4 regions of the Dehalobacterium formicoaceticum genome follow, and region 3 is predicted to be linked to each of the others. Evidence: riboswitches for the same ligand, from Rfam matches in the RefSeq annotation. Region 3 holds a riboswitch; each other region holds the start of a gene.
What was found. A riboswitch is a leader RNA that binds a small molecule or an ion and turns the genes downstream of it on or off. The one in region 3 is predicted to bind cobalamin.

Region 1 (5,215 bases), 230 kb from region 3:
TAAGTTTACCTAAATCAAATAAAGCACCGGAATTACTCATTTTATTTAAAGTGAAATGAAATTCATCAATATCACTGTCCGGATTTTCAATTCTCCACTCCTCGAAATTGGAATTCAATATCGTCATCAGATACTCTCGCACTGCCGCCGGATGATATCCTAATTTCATGTAATACTCTAAGCCCAATTCCGGGTCTTTTCTCTTCGAGAGCTTTCTCTTAATTCCCTCATCGATTTTCATTAAGTGTGCGGTATGACAATATACTGGAAATTCCCAACCTAAAGTCGTAAATAACTCATAATGAATCGGTAAGGTTGAAAGCCACTCTTCTCCCCGCACCACATGGGTCACGCGCATAAAGTGATCGTCGACCACATGGGCGAAGTGATAAGTGGGAATGCCGTTGGCTTTCAAAATTACCACATCCTGATCATTGACCGGCATGGAAAGGTACCCTCTGATGGCATCCTCAATTTCAAAGGTTTGTTCCAGAATCCCCATGGATTTTAAGCGCAGAACAAAACGCTCCTGGTTTGCTAAATGAACCTGGATCTCCTCCAAGGATAAATTGCGATCCCGAGCCCATTTACCATAGTATCCGGTGTTAACATTTTCAGCCATCTGCTGTTTCCTGATTTCTTCCAATTCTTCTTCGGAACAAAAACATGGGTAGGCCCTGCCCATCTCCACTAAGTGCTTTGCTGCCGTCTGATAAAGTTCTGCTCTTTTGCTTTGAAAATATGGTCCGTAGCTCCCTTTTTCCCCGTCAATGCCGGCCCCTTCATCAAACTTTAAATCAAAGAATTCCAAGGAGGAAATAATAGTTTCCACGGCGCCTTCTACTTGCCGTTTATCGTCGGTATCCTCGATGCGCAGCATAAATACTCCATTACTTTGATGGGCCAATCGTTCATCAACAAAAGCACCGTAAAGATTCCCCAGGTGAATAAAACCGGTGGGACTTGGTGCTAATCGGGTGACTTTTGCGTCCTCACTTAAATTTCTCTCCGGAAATACAGTTTCATAATCAGTAATTGATCTCGTTATCTTGGGGAATAGCAAATCAGCTAATTTCTTATTATCCATAATCTTCCTCATTTTTATTATAATTTTAAAGCTTAAATGTAAAATGAAAGACGCTTCTCTTGTCTAATTAACAAAGAATCGTCTTTAGAATAGTGCCTTCGCACCTTGACCAATCGGCCGAAAGTATCAAGTTAAATTATACACCTAAATAGTAAATTTATCTACATCAAAACTCTTTTGGGATTAACAAAATGATTATCTGGTTAAAAACTCTCCGGTGCTAACACCGGCCGTATCAAAGGTGGCCATTTCGTCAGCAATCTTCAGAGCGGCATCTACCATGGGGAACATTAGAGCAGCACCGGTACCTTCTCCCAGTCTCATATTAAAATAAAGTCTGGGCTTGAAACCAAGATGTTCAAGAGCCACCGTTTGTCCTTCTTCCTCCGAACTATGGGAAGTAATCATATAATTCTTGGCAAGGGGCGCAAATTTGACAGCCGTAAGGGCTGCTGATGCTGCAATAATCCCATCTAATATAATTGGCACATGTTGGTAGGCAGCCTCCAAAATAGCACCTGTGAGGGCAGCGTGCTCCAGTCCTCCCACCTTTGCCATCGTATCCAATGGATTGTCAGGATCCGGTTGATTAATCTTAATCGCTTGTTTAATGACCTCTTGTTTATGCTCTAGAGCTGCATCCTTTATGCCGGTGCCGGATCCAGTAACCCTTTCCACCGGCTGACCGGTAAATACGGAAATCAGGGCCGAACTGGGCGTGGTATTCCCGATACCTACCTCTCCTGTTGCCAAGAGATTTACTCCTGAATCGATAGCTTGGGCAGCAATTTTGGCACCGGTAAGAATGGCCTGAAGAGCCTCCTCCGGAGTCATCGCCGGACCATGCAACATATTGTTCGTACCGTTTTTGATCCGGTTTTCCATGAGTTCCGGGGGATCCAAGGGGCCGGCAATGCCAATGTCGGTACAGATTACATCCGCTCCCCCATTACGAGCTAAGACATTGATACCTCCACCACCGCCAAAATAGCTATAGAACATTTGAGCCGTAATTTCTTGAGGTGCTGCACTGACACCCTCAGCTACTACACCATGATCTCCGGCCATCAATAGAACTGCTTTCCCTTTAATGGTGGGTTGTGAAGTGCGTTGAATTCCGGCAAGCTGTTGAGCAATATCCTCCAGAATACCCAAACTTCCGGTGGGCTTAATCTTGGCATCCACACGTTTTTGCATCGCAAGCATCGCTTCCTGATCCAATTCTTCAATCCCATGGATCAACTCCTGCAATGCCGCCTCAAGCTCTTGTCCATTGGCTTTTTTAAGATTTTCTAAACCGTGTAATTTCATAGTGTTATTCATTATCATCATCTCCTAATTTCCTTCAAGTTCATTATTTAATTAGAAATCTTGGCTTGCGCCAAGCCTCTGGCGCTGGCGGAAGCCTTAGTTGCACTTATACTTTCAACCTTAAAATTTATACTTTCTGAAAGTAAAAAAAAATAAAGTCCCGCCACAATGGTTATTGTGGTCGGGACTTTGCCTTCATCGCCGCCGCTTTCCGTTACCCTGGAAAGACTTTTTTATTCTTAGGCAGGTCTCCTGACTCAGACTCAAACGTCCTGAACGCCCCTTCCCAGCACATGCCAGTGGATTAGCGTAGACTCGTCTCTACAGTGGTGGGTCCGTACCGGATTATAACCGGATTTCCTATTCTCCCCATGTCGGGGCACCTAAGAACAATTTATTAAATTCAACTATAAAATCATTTTACCAGAAGACCACAAGAAATTCAATCCTAATTTATAATTCCTAATCTCGCTGGCACAGTTCCACCAAAGTCCCAAAGGTAGCAGAAAGAAAAAATCAAAGAAAAACATCCTCCTTGTCAGAAATAAGCATCTGATCTGTTAAAAAAACCGCTCCCCATCAAGGAGATAGGGAGCGATTTATATTGATATTGTTTCGATCAAGCTTACGGCACATACTGTTCCGTAATACTTGTGACAAATCCATCCTTGGTTGTAACCCAAAAGGGTGGTGTGAAATCCTTAAATTGATCCAGATGCCGAACAAACTCCTCAAGGGAAACAAGTTTATGGTTAGCTTCCCCCGTCCCGTCAATAATTCGGTATTCGGTTTGGTCTGTCACCTGATGACCCATGGGGTAACTTTTCGGATTGTGGATATAGTATCCGTTGGGCAAATCATTGGGGTCAATATTCAGTTCCTTCAGTCTCTCCGTATCCTCAAGTGTTAGCCACTCGATTTGATCTAAATGAAAAGAAGGTTTAGAGTATGTTTCGGTATCAAAATTTGAAATAAAACCGATATAACGACTTTCCGGTGTTTCTGAAAAATCCTCTGCCGTGGCATCGTATTGGGGTACAAGGTCATCCATGGTTACCTGCCATTGTCCCAGACCTTGTTTGATGAAATCAATAGCAACGCGCATGGGGTCTAATAGATCGGGATGATTTCCAGCTTCACTTTGCTTTTGTAATTCCTGATAATATGCTTTAATCGTCAGATCTGTATCCGGCAGAGGATGATATACCGTACCGTTTCCATCCATCCAGCGCTCAACACACCAAATTCCACCTTCCCCTTGCATAATTGGCTGAGACAATAGGAGCTGACTGGTCTCCCCTGTTGAGAGAGGAAATTTTACCACCATATGGTTTCCCGGGTAAGTTTCCTGGGGCAGGAGATCTTTCCCTTCCAGAAAGATCCGCAGCGCCGTTTCCTGGCCTGCCGGTCTTGAAAAATCACCCTCACCGCTCAGCATCGTGCCCAAAAACTTTGGTCTGGACTTTTCATAAGAAAAAACCAGCAGGGGTTTCCCCATATCCCGTTCTTCGGTAATCCATCCCTCATCTGTACTCATGCCTCCGGGCATAACATCGACAGGTTCCGCTGGTTTCAGGCGATATTCAATATGCCATATTTCCACGGGAGATGAAAGCAAATGATCAAAAGAAGTCATCTTTTCAAGCTTGGTAATTTTACTATCGATAATATTATAACTTGGATAAGCGGCAATTTCCTGTTCCACAAATTGCTCCGCATAATCCTGAATGGTAAGTTGCTCTGATTGGGGATTACTCATTAATGCCACAACAATCACCGCCACAGCAATAATCCCCGCTATGGTTACCCAAAACCTCGGCTTTTTGTAGTTTAAAATATTCATAATGCGCCCCCTCGTGTTGTTCTCTCCAAAAGCAAGGGGATAGCCTCCTACAAAGCGCCGACCTGCCGCCAGAGATAAAAGGGATGAGGAATAATCCTTTTTAATGCCATCCCCCATTTGTTTAAGCACGCTTTCATCACAGGACAATTCCATATCCTCGCTCATGAGGAAGAAAGCAACCCAAACAAGAGGGTTAAACCAATGAACACAGACTACCAAGAACGCCAAAGGCTTGATAATATGATCCATTCTTTTGAGATGAGTTTCTTCGTGCTTTAGGATATAGGCTTTTTCATTTTCGGAAAGACCCTCAGGAAGATAAATCCTGGGCTTGATGATACCCAAAATAAAGGGGGTTTTGATATCGGTTGTTTCATATAAATTACGAAAAACAGGCTTTGCCGACTTTAATTTGCCTTTCAGCTTGATCACGGATAATAAATTGTATGAAATAAGAACGAATATGCCAATAATCCACACTATATCGCCAAATGAAATCCATGATTGCAGTGTATTTGTACCGGTGCCTGCCATGGATGCAGGTAAGGTAGTATTAACTGTTTGGTTAGCGATGGTGCTGCCACTATTCATGGGCGGTGTCTGTGCATGCATCATACCGGTTGATATGGTTTGTGTGTCCGTACCCCTGGTTATCAGACCGGGAATCAGACTGAAGATGCTTTCAAATGAAAAGGGGCATACCAGCCTGAACAGCACCACGGACCAAAGAGCATAAGAGAAAATCTTAGGTGCTTTTTTGAGCAGCAGCCGTGCCGCAATCACCAAGAGAACGACATAACCGGCGGTAATGCTCATCTTCAGAACCTGCAAAAATAACTGTTCCATGATCATCACTCCTTATATTCATCGATAAGCTTTTGCAACTCGTCAATTTCCTGATGGTTTAGCTTATGATTTCTTGTGAATGCTGCCAGAAACCGAGGCAAAGAACCCTCAAATTTTTCCTCCACAAA
Region 2 (5,215 bases), 1.6 Mb from region 3:
CCGAACAGTTTTTTCCTCAGATGGATCACCACCCGGTTCACCGGAGCCTCCGGAACCTCCATTACCACTTTCCACAACCTGGGCCAAGGCCATCAATGCAAATCTGGTCGCTATCAAGTCTGAAGAAGCATTGGCCACATGACTAAATGAACCGTCGGACAATTGAAAACGGAGCAAAGCATCAATCATGTTATCATTATTCTTCTGCCATCCAACTGCAGTAACATCCTTTTCAATAGCCAATAAACCCAATATTACACTGGCGGTAGACTCACAGTTTTCTGTTAAAGCATTTGCATCCGTACCGAATCCACCCGTCTCCTTCTGAACACAGTGCAAATAATCCATAGCTTCTGCATAAGCTGCTTCCACTCCATCTGCATCTTGATGGTTGGCTAGTGCCACCAAAGCAAATCCAGTAGAATCCGTATCAGGAGTCTGATCTTTATTAGTCCAGGAAAAACCGCCGCTCTCGTTTTGCTGACCTAACAGATAAGCAACAGCAGCTTCCGTGTTATAGTTCCCGTTAGTCCGATCCAAGGCAATCATCGCCCAATAAGTCAGCATCGTTTCGGCGCCAAAACCTCCGTTGTCTTCCTGCAATGCGGCTAATTCCGCAACCAGGTTTCTGCCTTCGATATTCGCCGGATCCTCTCCTGACGCGTCTATGCTAAGGATCAAAGACAAATAATCCAAAACACCGGCCTCTTCATTTAAAGTATCTAAATTCCATTCCGGCAGCTGCCATGGATCATCCTGTAAATTCTCCCCAGCCTCCGTCAATCCCACTATTTCCTGCCAATGGGTTAAGTTATTCTTGTTGTCCGCGTAAAAGATGACTGTCTTTTGCTGGGCTTCCTTATAAAAATTAACACTTTCACTAGCGCTAACGATACCGGAAAAAACAAGTAAAAGAGTTATTAGAAGACAGCAAAGCATACTTTTCTTAATTTTCATGTTTATCCCCCTCTTTTTCATTTTTTCTTTAAACTGAAAATACACGTTCAGACAAGGTCAATCTAAAATTTCTCTTAGCTTCAGCAAGGTTGATCCTTTTTGATAAACAAAAAAAGACATCATCCAAAAAGATGATGCCTCCGTTGTTCGGTCAGCGTCACTAGCTCATTTTCTATAACCAGGTACATTATTTCGTCAACATATTCGGATCTGCTTCCCATATGTTTTTCATGCAAAGCTCGGTATTTTCATTAAATAAGAACGCCTTATAATTTTATAGATTTAGTGATTTCTTCAATTCTCACCGGTTCCCAATCCTGGATAATAACCTTCAATTCGCCAAATCCCGTACTGCGAATCAACTCAATTAGTTTTTTCTCCTTTTCCGTCACCATCATTTTTAAATTAGCTTCTTTCACTCGATCCCCCTCCCATTTGATTTTATTTTGTCCGAATAATTATTGATGCCTAAAACAGAGTTTTTGGCATAAGATGGAGTTTTGCTCCATCTTATGCTTAACAATCGTTATCCAGGAACTTAGTGCTAGTTAGTTATTTGATAAAACTCCTGATTTCTCGCCATCTAGCTTACTTAATTTAGCTGCAGCCTTGGCCTGTCCTTTTTTCAATCCAAAATAGTATCCCAAAAATCCTGCCCCCAAAGCAGCCTGGAGCGCAAAAAGCAGACTTTCCGTTTCTCCTCCCGGTGGTTCCCAGAAAGGAGTAAACCATGGCTCATAAGAAGGATCAACTTCCGTAATGGCTTCTTCCGCAAGACCATCCGCGCCGCCAAATTCAGAATCTTGCACCAAGAATAAAGGAGTTACGGCTAAAATAATCACGATTAGAATCAAAATCCAGGAATACTTCATTTTTTATTTCGCCTCCTTCTTGTTCGGGGAAATCAGATTAAGTAATCCCATTTCGTTCTTGCTGTAAGTTGTCAAGAAATTAAAAACGACAACGGTTAGCAAGCCTTCACTGATCGCCAAAGGAACCTGTGTTACGGCAAAAATACCTAAAAATTTAACCGCCGATGCAGCAATTCCGCCCACTTCTGCTGGAAAAGCCAATGCTAGCTGGAGGGAGGTGACAACATAAGTCATCAAATTCCCCAAAGCGGCGGCCAGAAATACGGCAATTCCGTTGGATAAACCGACCTTCCTCGAAAATACAAATACACCGTATGCAACAAAAGGACCTGCCACACCCATAGAAAAAGTATTGGCTCCCAAGGTGGTCAGACCCCCATGGGCCAGAAGAATTGCCTGGAACAACAAAACAATGCAACCAATCACACCCATAGCAAGAGGCCCGAATAGCACAGTGCCCAAGCCAACCCCTGTAGGATGGGAGCTGCTGCCTGTAACTGAGGGAATCTTCAGCGCAGACAAAACAAAGGCAAAGGCACCGGATACTCCTAACAGCAACTTCAGCTCTGGGTTTTTGGAAACTTTTTTAGAAATGGATATAATACCCAGGATAATAAACGGCAAGGTCAGCACAGACCAGAAAATTGCCCATTTGGCAGGTAAAAATCCTTCCATAATGTGCATAGCACGAGCTTCTTGGGGAAAGAAACTAAAAATTCCTAACATAAGTATAAAAGCTGCAAACAATTGCAAATACTTTTTCATGAATTTTTCCTCCTTTTTTTGTTTTTATTTCTTGAAGGTAACAATTTCAAACTACCTTAACCGCCTCCCTCCCGTAATATAATCTTTTATAAAATAAAAATCCCCCCTAATTTTAATACAGGGGGGAATCTACATACAGTAAACCTTAGCAAGCCAAGCCGTTCTCTCCTCGGGCTACAGCTTTCTAAAAGGCAGGTCTTCTGGCTCTCGTGTCATCCTCCTCCCACGCCTTCCCATCCACATAAAAACCGGATAGTGACATCTTGGGGATTCGTCTTCGATTACAGCGGCGGATCCGCACCGGAATAAAACCGGTTTCCCTATTCTCCCATACAGGCACCTAATAGATCAATATTAAATTTTATTTCTATGCAAACAAAATATCTCTTTGAGATCAAAACACACGCCTTTTTAATATCTTTATGCTAAAAGCTTATAACATGCAGGTTTCTACTAGTTTATCTTCCAGAAAATCCTTGCATACACTATTATTTGTATCTTACTACAATATTTATAACATAGGTGGTTTAAAAAAGCAATATATGATTCCACAGCAAAAAGTTCAATTTACGATTTTCTACCCTATATGTAGTGGACAATGATAGCTCGTGATACTCTATATAGACTGAATTAGGCAAAAATAGGGGTTTCTGCAGCGGTATTAGTGGCAGTTAGTTATCGGATAAAAAATTACCCGGCTCAATCCTGGCCGGGTATCATAACAAGAAAGGATTGTGTTGAGTTGTATCTGGCGAATTTAAAAAATAAAAATAATCATCAAAGATAATACTTACTACAAGAAAAATGTACCTAGACCGGCATAAAGCCGGCCGAACTACCAAATAAGGAATAACAAATGGCAAATTCTAAAGCGTTACCTAAACCTCACTAGAACCGTAATACAGTATAAGTGAGAGTTTATTCATAGACAAAGTGTACCCCATAACAATTTTTGTTAAATTTGATTTTTATTAAATTCATGATTAAATTTATAATTTATTCCTATTATCAATAAATCAGTGCTATAATATGCTAGTATATAATTTTTGCTTTAAATACAGGATCATATTATTGGCCATAATAGCCATATTAATTTAGCCGGGATATACCGCCCGGAAATATACTACAAGGAGAACTGGAGTATGATTACAAAGACCACCAACAATCGTATTATATTGTATCTGCTCTTATGCTCCTTATTTTTATCAAGTTTCATAATTATTTTAAATACCGGTGGCGTTACCTCTTCTGATATGTTTGATATTTCACCTCTATGCGGCAGAAGTGAACATTCATCAGTGAACGGCGGAGCAAATACCGGTCTTTTTGATTATTTAGCCGCTGCAAACACCTCTATGGAATCCTTTATTTTTTCGGTAAAGCAATTACGGTGGCTGGCTGCACAAAACAGTCTAAGTACGCTTATTGCTATCGTCATCATCCAAATAGCCTGTTTTATCCATTATTCAAGGCTCTCGGATCAAGCCTATACACAGTCTTATTTCAGCGTTGTGCTATCATTTCTCCATAAAACAGATGGTATGAAATGACATGGTTAAATTCATGATGGGATAATAATATGTCCCTTCCGGATAAGTCTTTTTTTAATATACTTATCCGTGACATTTCATCCGTCTGGATCCCGCACTATTGAAGAAATGCAGGGTACATGACGGATCACAATTGGAGGAATTATTTATGAAGTCAAAGCCTGTATTTTTTATAATCGTTTTATTAACTGCTGCTTTGTTTTTGCTTGCTGTATTTGGATTAAAAATTGGCAATTTTGAGCTTAAAGGTGCCGACAAAATGCGTTACGGCATCGACATCAGGGGTGGAGTAGAAGCCACCTATGAGCCGAAAGACCTGGACCGGGCACCAACTGAGAGTGAACTCCAGGCAGCAAGAGCCATTCTTGAGACACGTATGGATGCCAGTAATATTACTGACCGGGATGTTACCGTTGACAAAAGTAACGGCAAGGTTATTGTTAGATTCCCTTGGAAATCCGATGAAGCAGATTTTGACCCGCAAAAAGCCGTATCCGAGCTTGGCGAAACTGCTAAGCTGACCTTTCGGGATCCGGATGGCAATATTGTCTTAGAAGGCGCAGATGTTAAAAAAAGCTCCGCCCAAATACAACAGAATAATATGCAACCTGTTGTCACACTGGAATTATCCAATGATGGCGCGGTTAAATTTGCCCAAGCTACCGCAAGACTGATTGGACAAAGTATTTCCATTTATATGGATGAAACCCTAATTTCCGCACCAGTCGTTAGATCACAAATTACCGGCGGCAATGCGGAAATAACAAACCTGGAAAGTTTGGAAGAAGCTTCGGCACTTTCAAATAAAATTAACTCCGGTGCCCTGCCTTTTTCACTAGTCGTAAAAAATTTAAATATTATAAGTCCGACGCTGGGCAGCAATGCCTTGTCCGTGATGGTTATGGCAGGAAAGGTGGCATTTGCCCTGGTTTGTTTATTCATGCTTCTCTATTATCGCATACCCGGACTGGTTGCATGCATCGCTTTACTATTACAGGTAACCGGCCAGCTATTAGCCTTATCTATACCCCAGTTCACACTGACCCTGCCGGGTATTGCCGGTGTGATTTT
Region 3 (5,215 bases):
CAAAAATGCACTTTAATAGGGTGGATTTTCCTGCGGCATTAGGTCCGACGATTATATTTACTTTATCTTTTAATGATAAGGATAAATCTGTGAATATTGGATTTTTATCGTATTTAAAATAAAGGTTTTCAATTGTTATCATAGATATCATCCCTTTCTTTTTAAAATTAAGAGGGCAAAGAATGGTATCCCAATAAGGGAAGTCACCAATCCAATGGGAATTATAACGCCAGGAACAAGGGATTTACTGACAATCGAAGCAACGGATAGCAGCAAGGCACCTATCAATGCTGATGCAGTCAAGAAATATCTCTGTTCTTCTCCGCAAAGTATTCTGGCAATATGGGGCGCTACCAAACCGACAAAGCCGATCGTTCCGGCGAAACTTACGGCAGTTGCCGTCAGCAAGGCCACGATAAAAATAATATTTCTGCGCGTTTTTTTGACATCAACACCCAGGCTTATCGCTGATTCATCGGATAATGACATGGCAGTCAATTTCCAAATATTCCGGCTAAAAACAAATGCGCAAAGTATCGTCACGATTGTGATAATTAACAGTTTAATCCAATCAATCTTGTTCAGGCTGCCAAAGCTCCAAAATACTAAAGATTGTAAATCTGATGCGTCAGCAACAAATTGTAATAATTGGGTTAAAGAGCTAAATAAAAAGTTCATCACGATACCGAATAATATTAAAGTATTCCGATCTGCGTCTTCCCTTTTTGAAAACAGATAGAGCATCCCTGCCGCCAGTAAAGAAAATATAAAGGAATTTATGGTTATCAAAAATGTACCGACACCTGGAACGATGGAAAGCTTTAATATAATCGCGATCGCGGCGCCCAATGATGCTGCTGAAGATAATCCCAATGTATAAGGGCTTGCCATGGGATTTCTTAAAACTGTCTGCATCTCACATCCGCCCATCCCTAATGCAGCACCGATCACGACCGCCGATAGCGCCACCGGCATACGCAGCCCCCAAATCACAAACATTGAAACCTCATCTTCTGTAGTTCCCAAAAGTGCATCTATTGTTTCTGTAAAATTATAATCTGCACTTCCCACAAATAAATTGACAACTATGCTGATCAGGATAAGAGCTATCAAAGGGAAAATAATCAATGATTTTTTCTTAATGATACCTGCATAAATTTGTCTGGCTTTTAAAGTGCTTTTTAAATTACTCTCGCTCATTTGGTTGTTCTCCTAAAGTTGTTCTCCTAATTGATAAAACCAAATTCCATCTTCATACTCTGTAAGCATAAAGCGGTCAAAGAATTCTTTTAATCGCTCATCAGGGTTGATATCTTCAAATTCACCGGGATAGAAAAGCTTTGCCATTTTTAATGCAGGATAGAATCCACATTGATTTTGTGCTTGATTGTGAAAAAATGAGAAGACATTGTTATTTTGAACGGCATTTAGCTTGTCCCAACCTTTTCTTTGAACATATTCTCCTACAGTGGCATCCATATTTTCTTGAGCTTCTTCAGGAGTGTAATATCCTAATAAATATGTCACAAAGATATAGTCGGGATTTGTTGTTAGCAAATATTCAGGATCTATTTTACTATTATCACCCACATTGCCAACTGCAATATTTTCTCCGCCGGCCAGCTCTATCAAAGCAGCCCAGCCATCAGTTATTCCGGTTGAACTATATTCTTCTCTGGTACCCCAACCCATTTCCTCATAAACTGTTGGTTTATCTGTTTTCTGAGATAGGTTTTTACTTTTTATGATTGCAAATTGTTCATCTAAAAAACCTGCCATTTCTCGTGCCCGATCTTCTGTTCCGAAGATTTTACCAACGAGCAATACGGCTTCTTGGGGCGAAGTAGATGGATCTTCTGATCTGGTTAAAATTAAAGTAGGAATCCCTGCTCTCTCTAGTTTTTCTGCAGCATCTAAGGCTATTTCCGATAAATGACCAAATACATTGGCAATAAAAAGATCTGGTTTTAATGAAATTATCTTTTCAATATCATATTCATTTTGACCACCTCCGCCTACTAAAGGCAGATCTTGGAGTTGTGGATATTTTTCTTCGTATATTCTTTGAAATTGTTCCCCGGTACCGGAAAATCCAACTCCTACCGGCATATCAATAAAATCTTCTCCCACAACAGCGATACAGAATTCTAGTGCTTCCCAATAATTTACTACTACTCTTTCAATGGGTTTTTTAATACTAATTTCCCTCCCCAACATATCTGTAACCGTAATTTCAGAGCTTTCCCCTCCCTCTGTTTCTTGCCCTCCTGCCTTTCCTGTTTCTTTAGTATCTGTTCCACATGCAGATAGTGAAAATATCAAAAGCACCGACATTAAAATTAATCCGATTTTCCTCTTCATTTTAGCCCCACCTTTCTAAGAATAGCTCTATCATTGTTTTGAGCTATTTCTTTACTAATCTTAGTAATTTTTCTATTTTTCTTCCTTCTCATTGAGTATGTTTTCCTTTTATTTTTAATTCTTCACCTCCATCCTGCCAACATTGCATACTCTTTTGAGTTGAAAAAAATATACTGAGCATAAAAAAACACCTGCATTTTCTACATGAAAATACAGGTGTGCTATGTCTCAATCAATCTTTAGCCGATATATGGCTTTATCCTGTACATTATTTTTCATTGGAAAATAATAATACATCATTATTTAAACATGTATCCTGACTTTGCTTCATCGCTTTCTCCGCCTTCCCGCATTCAGCAGTGGCATAATGGAGTTGCTCCGCATTACAGTAACCAGATTGTTCAGGATTTGCACCTGATTCCATGATTTAAATAAAATATTAAATTAAAAATGTTTTACAATACAACAATAGTCTACTGCCATAATAATCAAATGTCAACCTAATTATCTACTAATTATTTCTAAATTATTGCTCTTCTTCCTTTCGATTATAATCACATTGTAGTACGACGATTTGTTTTTACCCGGTACAATGTAAAAACAGCAAATTATATTTTCATATGTGCCCTTTCACCCGGTCATAATAGAAAACCTAATAAAAAGCAAAACTTATTTCCTGCTTCATTAGTCTAAGCATATGTGAGGAGGAGCATAGATGAACAAAAAACAGCTGTTTGAAAATTACTTAATGGAAAATATCGATAGCGCTTATCGTTTTGCCTACACTTACGCAAAAAACCGGGAGGATGCGGAAGATATCGTGAATGAAAGTGTTGTCAAGGCAATAAAATCAATAAATCAGTTGCAAATGCCTAAGTATATAAAGCCTTGTTATATCAAAAAAATGAAAATGGAGCAATTAAAAAAGTATAGAGGATACGGTTTTTAAAGGGATCAATGGGAAGTTTAGTACCAAACACAAAACAGCTCAACAATCAGAAAATTGCTGGTTGTTGAGCTGTTTTTTTGTTCTATCCATGCGTATCAGGAGGGAAAGAGGCAAAAAATTAAGTGACAATCATCTTGACGGGATCTTGATGTTCCCTGAACTGTTTTCTTTCCAAAGCCCGTTCTGTTAGCTGCAGCCAAACGAGGGCAGCTAAAACAAGGAAGATCCCGAAGATTTGAAAAGGAACCAGACTTTGCCCAAATATCAAAAATCCTAAAATAGAGGCAACCACCGGGTCAAGACTGTACATAATGATCACCAATGGAGCTTCCAAATAACTATAAGCAGTCATCAGGAAATAGTAGCTTGACACCATAGGAATCAGTCCAAACCCCAAAATTGCCATAACTGCCGGGATTCCATGCACCCCCACGTTGATTTGAATTTCGCTGACCACAGCCCAGGGGGGATTGATAAAGGATAAAATTATCACGGCAAACAAATTAGTATACATTAAATATGCATCATAATCATATCCCAAATCCACGGCATATTTGCAAAGAAGAAACCCACCGGCAAAGGAAAGGACCACGATTGCCATCCAAAAAAGCCCTTCGGCCGGGGCGGCAAGTGTACCAAACACATTCAGAATAAAAGCAATACCAATAATTGTAGCAATCCCTGAGACAATTTTGATAGGGGTAATTTTATTTTTCCAGATAATACGCGAGAAGAGCACAACAATAAAATAATTTAGGAAAGTTAAAATTGAAGTGACTCCCAAAGGCACTCCTTTACTTAGTGCCACCGCATAGCACCAGGTTGAACCTAAAACACCAACAACACCAACAACACCCACTGAAATATACAAAACTAACCTTCTGACATCGACCTTTAATACCTGGGGTTTACGAATTAAAATTCTGGTTAAAAAAAAGATGACCATTAACCCGGGACCTAAGATGCCAATAGCTGTTTCACTGAAACCAAAACTACTTAAAAATTCCGACGAAGGTGCCAAAGGTACCCCAACACACACCTGCCAATGTTGCAAACACAAACCCTCTCATGGTATTCGTCATGGATAATTCCCCCTACTTTATTATTTCACTTTTGTCAAATGGGAAAATTTAAGTAGTAAGCTGTGTTGCCCGAAGAATGGAACCCTGCCCATTATGCCGGATAACACAGCCTATTTGAATCCTGGTTTATTTTTTCTTTACAATCAGTTCTTTCTCTGCATCTTGGACAATTTGATGGATCATCTCTTTTTGTGCATCCGACAATACTTGAGGATTATGGGTTTCCATAATGCGGCGTGCTTCTTCATCCGCCTTTAGCGCCATATCCTTGGCACCCATTGTGCTCCATTCCTCACGGTTATGGCGGTCCATAATTTTGGGTGCGGACTGCAGTTCTTTAAAGAGCTGGAATGTGTGTTCTTCTCCCAGATATTGTCCTTTAATGCCTACATTATGGATGACATCCAATGCGAGGGTCTCTTCATTAACCGGAACACCCTCCAAAACCATCTTAATCATCCGCACAAAATCAGCATCGGCAACCACTTGGCCGAGACTCATAGTAATCCCACTCTCCAACATGCCCGGTCCATAGATCATATTAGCACCTGCTAACATGGGAAGGAGGGCGGTGAGAGTCTTTTCGTGTCCGGCCTGCATATCGGGAACCTTGCTGTCAGTCTACCCACCGGCAACTAAAGTTGGGATATTATACATTCTGGCAATACTGGCTACCCCGGCACTGATTAACCCTAATTCCGGGCATCCTACCATGGCAGCAGCATTATGCCTCATATCCAGGGTACCGGTAGAAGATCCATATATAAAAGAAGTTCCCTTATTAACCAACTGGGAAAGGGTTAGGGCTCCCAATATTTCTGCG
Region 4 (5,215 bases), 600 kb from region 3:
TTTCTTTAGGTAACAAAGACAAAATCTGTACCTCATCCAGTCCAAAATCCTTTTGCAGCGCTTTTCGCAAAAATGCCGCAAAAAATGGCTCTCCTATGATCAAAACTTTTTTTGCATTTCCCTGCTTTTTAAAATAATAGTCTTCCTCTTGATCCATCTCCGGATATGTTTCACCCGTATATTCTTCTAAAACTCGAATCAGATCTTTCATCCCTGATTTCGAGATGGGCAACAATTTTTCATAGGGAACTCCATCTGCCTCTTTTAATTTTTCTCCCAGTTTCACCCCTTCCTCTGATAAGATAATGGATATGTAAGCGGATTTTGATAATTTTGCATGGGCTTTCCCAAAACAATCAAAGCCGGGCAAACAAAATTCAATTTGATCATGGTGAAAAGTATCCAAAAATTGTACTAAAAATTTATCAGAACCATGGACTAGCGGATGAAAACCAATTAAATTGACTTTTTTCTTATCTCCGGACGGATCCTTTTCCACAATAAAGGGTAAAATTTGCAAATACGCCTGTGCAATAGCTTTAGGATAGGCTTTAAATCCATTGGTATTAAAAAATACTACCGGTTTTCCTGAAATTGACTCGATTTTTTGGGATACCACCCCAAGGTCTGTCCCGATGATATCTGTGATGGCTGTTCCCATGACTGCAATAAATTCCACATCCCGCTCCATATTGGATAATAACTTTTCATTGATAATCCCTTCAATACCAAGAGTGACTTGGGCGTCGTCAAGTTTTGTCGTATATTGATTGGTGTTGGAAAAGTCTCGATATTCATCCACTTCTCTGATTGGCTGATTGCATCCACTGGGAGACAATAAGATTATCGAAGTTGGCAGATGGTATAACAATGAATGTAAGCCGGAATAATCACTCACAAGTTGCGGTAAGTATCGATCATAGATATTCATTGATTTTAGAAATCAACTCCTTCATTTTCTCCCTAGGCGCTCCTGTTCTTTTTGCAAAAGGTCCTCTCTTAAAAACATATACCGGCATATTATATTTCTCCCATAGCGTTCTTTGGGTTTTTTCAAACTTCATTCCCGTCAGTATTTCAGAGCAAGACAGGTAGAGAATCAGACCTCGCATCTCCCTCTTTTCGGATATCATCTTGGAAATATGCTCAATAAGCCGATCTTCATAGGAAGCTGATATTACATCGATGGGTTTTATTGCAAATGAAAAATACTGCTCTAATAGTTCAGCTCTCATTGCTCTAAAAAAGAGAACCCTTAAACAACCGGGAGGACCGATGGACAACACATAGATACCTTTCTTACTCAATGCTAATTCAATCAGTTCATTAAAACTATCCTTCTGAACTAAGGTTTTTTCTAACATAGCTGCCCCTCATCTACAATCAACGAAAGATATTCTTTGGATAATTGTTCCAACTCCCCCTCTTCCAGTGGTTTGGGGATTACCCCTGTAATCCCTGCCATAATAGTTTTCGATGTTTCGATAAATCTGCTTGCTATAGCTGAATCCGGATATTTTTCAATAACTGTTTTATAATCCAATTCACTAAATATAATCTCCTTAGCAAAAGGAATTTCTGAGATAATGGGTACTTTCACTTTTTCTGAAAAATCCCTAACCAATCCCCCCATAGCGTTATCATTTCGCTGATTATGGATGATTCCACCTAAGAAGGGTTCCTTTTGATCAGAAAACACCTCAATACTTTTTAAAATATTGTTTGCCGCGTAGATGGACATATATTCACTGGAAGATACCAGCAAGACACGATCTACATATCCTTCTCGCATGGGTACTGCAAATCCCCCACAGACCACATCGCCTAAAACATCATAAATAATCACATCCCAATCTTTATCAAAGATATTATGTTTCTCCAGTTCTTCCATCACGGTTATGATCCCCCGGCCGGCACAGCCAACCCCAGGAGAAGGGCCGCCTGTTTCAATACAAGATATATTTAAAAAACCTTTTTCCAAAAAATCCTCCTCAGCTAAGAAATCTCCCTTTTCCAAGATCAAATGAAGCATCGACTTGATTTTTCCTCCAACAATATTTTTAACAGAATCACTTTTAGGATCACAGCCAATAAATAAAACCTTTAATCCAAGTGAACCCATTGCAGCTGCTATATTGCTTGCAATTGTGGATTTTCCTATTCCTCCTTTTCCATAAAAAGCAATTTTAATCGGTCTCTTCAATTCATCATCCCTTTCATGATAGCCATCAAATCAAAAAAACTCTCCTGAACAATTAACAGAAGAGTTTATAAAAAAATAAAGACCTCACCTAATAATCCGTTAAGTTCGGTAATAACGAAATGTAGTAGTATCCTGGCTCAAGTTCATTGCCATCTATAACAACTTCCCAGAAAGATTCTTTCCAGTGTTGAAACATCTTATAGAGGCTCACTCTTACAGTGGCGTTACCGCATCGGATTTTAACCGATTTCCTTGCAACATTTCGAATTATTCAATTGATGCCAGTATATCATAGAAGTTTCATTAAAACAATCGGTTAATCTTCTTGAATTTCAATTGCTAGCTATTAGTTTATTTGACGGGTCTTCGACACTTACAGGCCTATCAAAATCCCTCAAAGCCTTTAAATAGGCTTATTTTTTTGTCAATTTTTTTAAAATAAATGTTGTATGTGGTGTATGTATACGGTATAATATATATGGGTGATGCGTCTTGAAACTATACTATGATAAACGGCTTAAAGATCCTACTTATTATGCGCAGCAAGGAATAAGAAACGGCAAAAAAACTACTACCAAAAATATCAAGAATTTCGGAAAACATTCCGAACTCTTGAAAATAACTGATGACCCCGAAACCTACGTAAGAGAAGAAATTAAAAAGATGAACGAGGAATACCGCGTTGGCAGGGTCACATTTAACCTAACTGCTAATTTTAATGAGAAAGTCAAGCATACACAAGACGAGGCATCGGCATCCACTTGTTTGAACATAGGTTATTTTGTTCTGCAAGATATTATGAAAGGTCTTAATCTTAAAACTTTTTTTAAGCAAAATATTTCAGAATGCAAGAACACCTATGATAGTTTTAAAATCCTCCGTTTCCTAACGTACGCTAGAATACTAAAACCCGGTTCTAAACTTTCCACCTGGAATGATTTGAATTCATATTATGAGCAGCCAGAATTTGATTACCAGCATATTCTTCGGTTTATGGATATTTTAGAGGAGCATTATGACGTTTACTTAACATGGCTTTATAAAAACAGTAATGCTGTCGTCAAAAGAGATTCTTCTATTATCTACTATGATTGCACAAACTTCTATTGTGAATGCGAACAACCTGACGAGGATATTGTTGATGAAGTTACAGGGGAAGTTATTTGTGGCTTAAGAAAATTCGGGATAAGTAAGGAGCATCGCCCTAATCCGATTGTGGAGATGGGGCTTTTCATGGATAGCCAAGGTATTCCCATCACCATGTCCCTGCATCCCGGGAACACAAGTGAACAAACTACTGCCATCCCCCTGGAAAAAGAAGTCTTAAAGATGCTGAATGGAGCCAAATTTATTTATTGTGCCGATGCGGGACTTGGTTCTTATAGCATCCGTAAATTTAATAGCATGGGTGGCAGGGCTTTTATTGTCACTCAATCAATTAAAAAATTAAGCAATACTCTTAAGGAGGCAGTTTTTAATGACTATGACTATCATTTATTGTCAAACGACTCCCCTGTCACAATCAAAAAAATGACAACCTTTGATCAGTACTCAAAAGAAAATTTACCTTTGTATAACGATTTTGCTTACAAAGTAATTTTTGCTGACAAAGCCCTTGACATTGGTTTAAGCGAAGAAATAACATTAAAAAATGGTAGTGTTAAGTCTAGGAAATCGACCGGACTTTTAAGGCAACGCTTAATCATAAGATTTTCACGAAAAATGATGGAGTATCAAAGATCAGTACGGAGAAGCCAGATAGAGCGGGCAAAAAAACTATTAGCTAGAAAGGATCCTGAAGAAATTAAGAAGGGACCGAATGATGTAAAAAGATTCATGAAAAGAATCTCTCATACAAAATCTGGTGAAAAGGCAGTTATTAATTATGTCCTGGACGAGGAGAAAATTGCTGAGGAAGAAAAATACGATGGCTATTATGCAGTGGCGACTAATCTCGAAGATCGTGCTCAAGATATTCTCGCAATATCACACAAAAGATATCAGATTGAAGAGTGTTTCAGAATTATGAAAACCAATTTCACCGGGAGGCCTATAAATCACAGATTGCCTAATCGTATCAAGGCCCACTTCATGATCTGTTTTACAGCCCTATTGGTATATCGCCTATTAGAGGCTAAATTGGACGAACAACATACTCATATAACTCCAGAAAACCTAATTACTACACTTAAAAATATGAATGTCACCAACGTACACGATATTGAATACATGGCACTCTATCATGGTAGCAAGGCCCTTGATACATTAATGGAATTAACATCACTTAATCTGGATAGGCTTCATTATAGACCAAAGGAATTAAACGGGAAAATTAAAAAATTATTAAACTAGTAATTACATACAACATTTCAAATTCAATAATTAGCTGGGAACCTGCTAAACACGCGGGTTCCCAGCTTTCTTTTTCTTCTAACTGTCGAAAACGGGATCATAGAAGTTTCACTAAAACAATCGGTTAATCTTCTTGAATTTCAATTGCTAGCTATCAGTTTATTTGATAGTATAATAGTATATTGAAAGGAAGTAATTAGATGATATCGTTACAAAATATGAGATATATGATTGAAATTTCAAAGCATCAGTCTATCTCTGCTGCTGCAAAATCCCTTTTTATTTCTCAATCCACTTTATCAACAGCTATTAAAGAAGTGGAACAAAGCCTGGGTATTGTTTTATTCAAAAGAAATAGCAGAGGTGTTGAGTTAACATATGAGGGCCGGGATTATATCAGTCATGCCAAGGATATTGTAGAACAAGCTGAATATTTAGAAAGACGCTATCAGCATAAAAAGTCTCTTCCCATGCGTTTTTCAGTTTCTACACAGCGGCTACCTTTTGCAACCAAAGCTTTTATTAAAATTATTGATAAGATTGGACTTGATCGATATGATATTGCCATTCGTGAATGTCCAACCCACGAAGTCATTCATGATGTGACAACCAGAAGAAGTGAGATAGGTGTTCTATGTCTTAACGAAAATTATTTAAATA

Region 1: another riboswitch for cobalamin. It lies ahead of cobT (nicotinate-nucleotide--dimethylbenzimidazole phosphoribosyltransferase); the one in region 3 lies ahead of CEQ75_RS07835 (ABC transporter substrate-binding protein).
Region 2: another riboswitch for cobalamin. It lies ahead of CEQ75_RS18025 (energy-coupling factor ABC transporter permease); the one in region 3 lies ahead of CEQ75_RS07835 (ABC transporter substrate-binding protein).
Region 4: another riboswitch for cobalamin. It lies ahead of CEQ75_RS10605 (nucleotide-binding protein); the one in region 3 lies ahead of CEQ75_RS07835 (ABC transporter substrate-binding protein).

What each region holds. Positions count from the first base shown of each region.
Region 1 covers NZ_CP022121.1:1,355,621-1,360,835, reverse strand. Annotated here, with positions in the region: gene gltX (glutamate--tRNA ligase) at 1-1,087, opposite strand, end outside; gene cobT (nicotinate-nucleotide--dimethylbenzimidazole phosphoribosyltransferase) at 1,283-2,410, opposite strand; cobalamin riboswitch at 2,624-2,800, opposite strand; gene CEQ75_RS06745 (M56 family metallopeptidase) at 3,024-5,087, opposite strand; gene CEQ75_RS06740 (BlaI/MecI/CopY family transcriptional regulator) at 5,093-5,215, opposite strand, start outside.
Region 2 covers NZ_CP022121.1:3,721,434-3,726,648, forward strand. Annotated here, with positions in the region: gene CEQ75_RS18015 (S-layer homology domain-containing protein) at 1-957, opposite strand, end outside; gene CEQ75_RS18530 (DUF2292 domain-containing protein) at 1,224-1,376, opposite strand; gene CEQ75_RS18020 (energy-coupling factor ABC transporter substrate-binding protein) at 1,506-1,829, opposite strand; gene CEQ75_RS18025 (energy-coupling factor ABC transporter permease) at 1,833-2,594, opposite strand; cobalamin riboswitch at 2,768-2,953, opposite strand; gene CEQ75_RS18030 (hypothetical protein) at 3,737-4,144, shown strand; gene secD (protein translocase subunit SecD) at 4,293-5,215, shown strand, end outside.
Region 3 covers NZ_CP022121.1:1,589,422-1,594,636, reverse strand. Annotated here, with positions in the region: gene CEQ75_RS07845 (ABC transporter ATP-binding protein) at 1-142, opposite strand, end outside; gene CEQ75_RS07840 (FecCD family ABC transporter permease) at 148-1,200, opposite strand; gene CEQ75_RS07835 (ABC transporter substrate-binding protein) at 1,213-2,361, opposite strand; cobalamin riboswitch at 2,651-2,820, opposite strand; gene CEQ75_RS07830 (RNA polymerase sigma factor) at 3,077-3,310, shown strand; gene CEQ75_RS07825 (DMT family transporter) at 3,429-4,364, opposite strand; partial or broken gene mttB ([trimethylamine--corrinoid protein] Co-methyltransferase) at 4,519-5,215, opposite strand, start outside.
Region 4 covers NZ_CP022121.1:2,186,506-2,191,720, reverse strand. Annotated here, with positions in the region: gene CEQ75_RS10615 (nitrogenase component 1) at 1-931, opposite strand, end outside; gene CEQ75_RS10610 (hypothetical protein) at 918-1,364, opposite strand; gene CEQ75_RS10605 (nucleotide-binding protein) at 1,358-2,203, opposite strand; cobalamin riboswitch at 2,307-2,481, opposite strand; gene CEQ75_RS10600 (IS1634 family transposase) at 2,696-4,555, shown strand; gene CEQ75_RS10595 (LysR family transcriptional regulator) at 4,756-5,215, shown strand, end outside.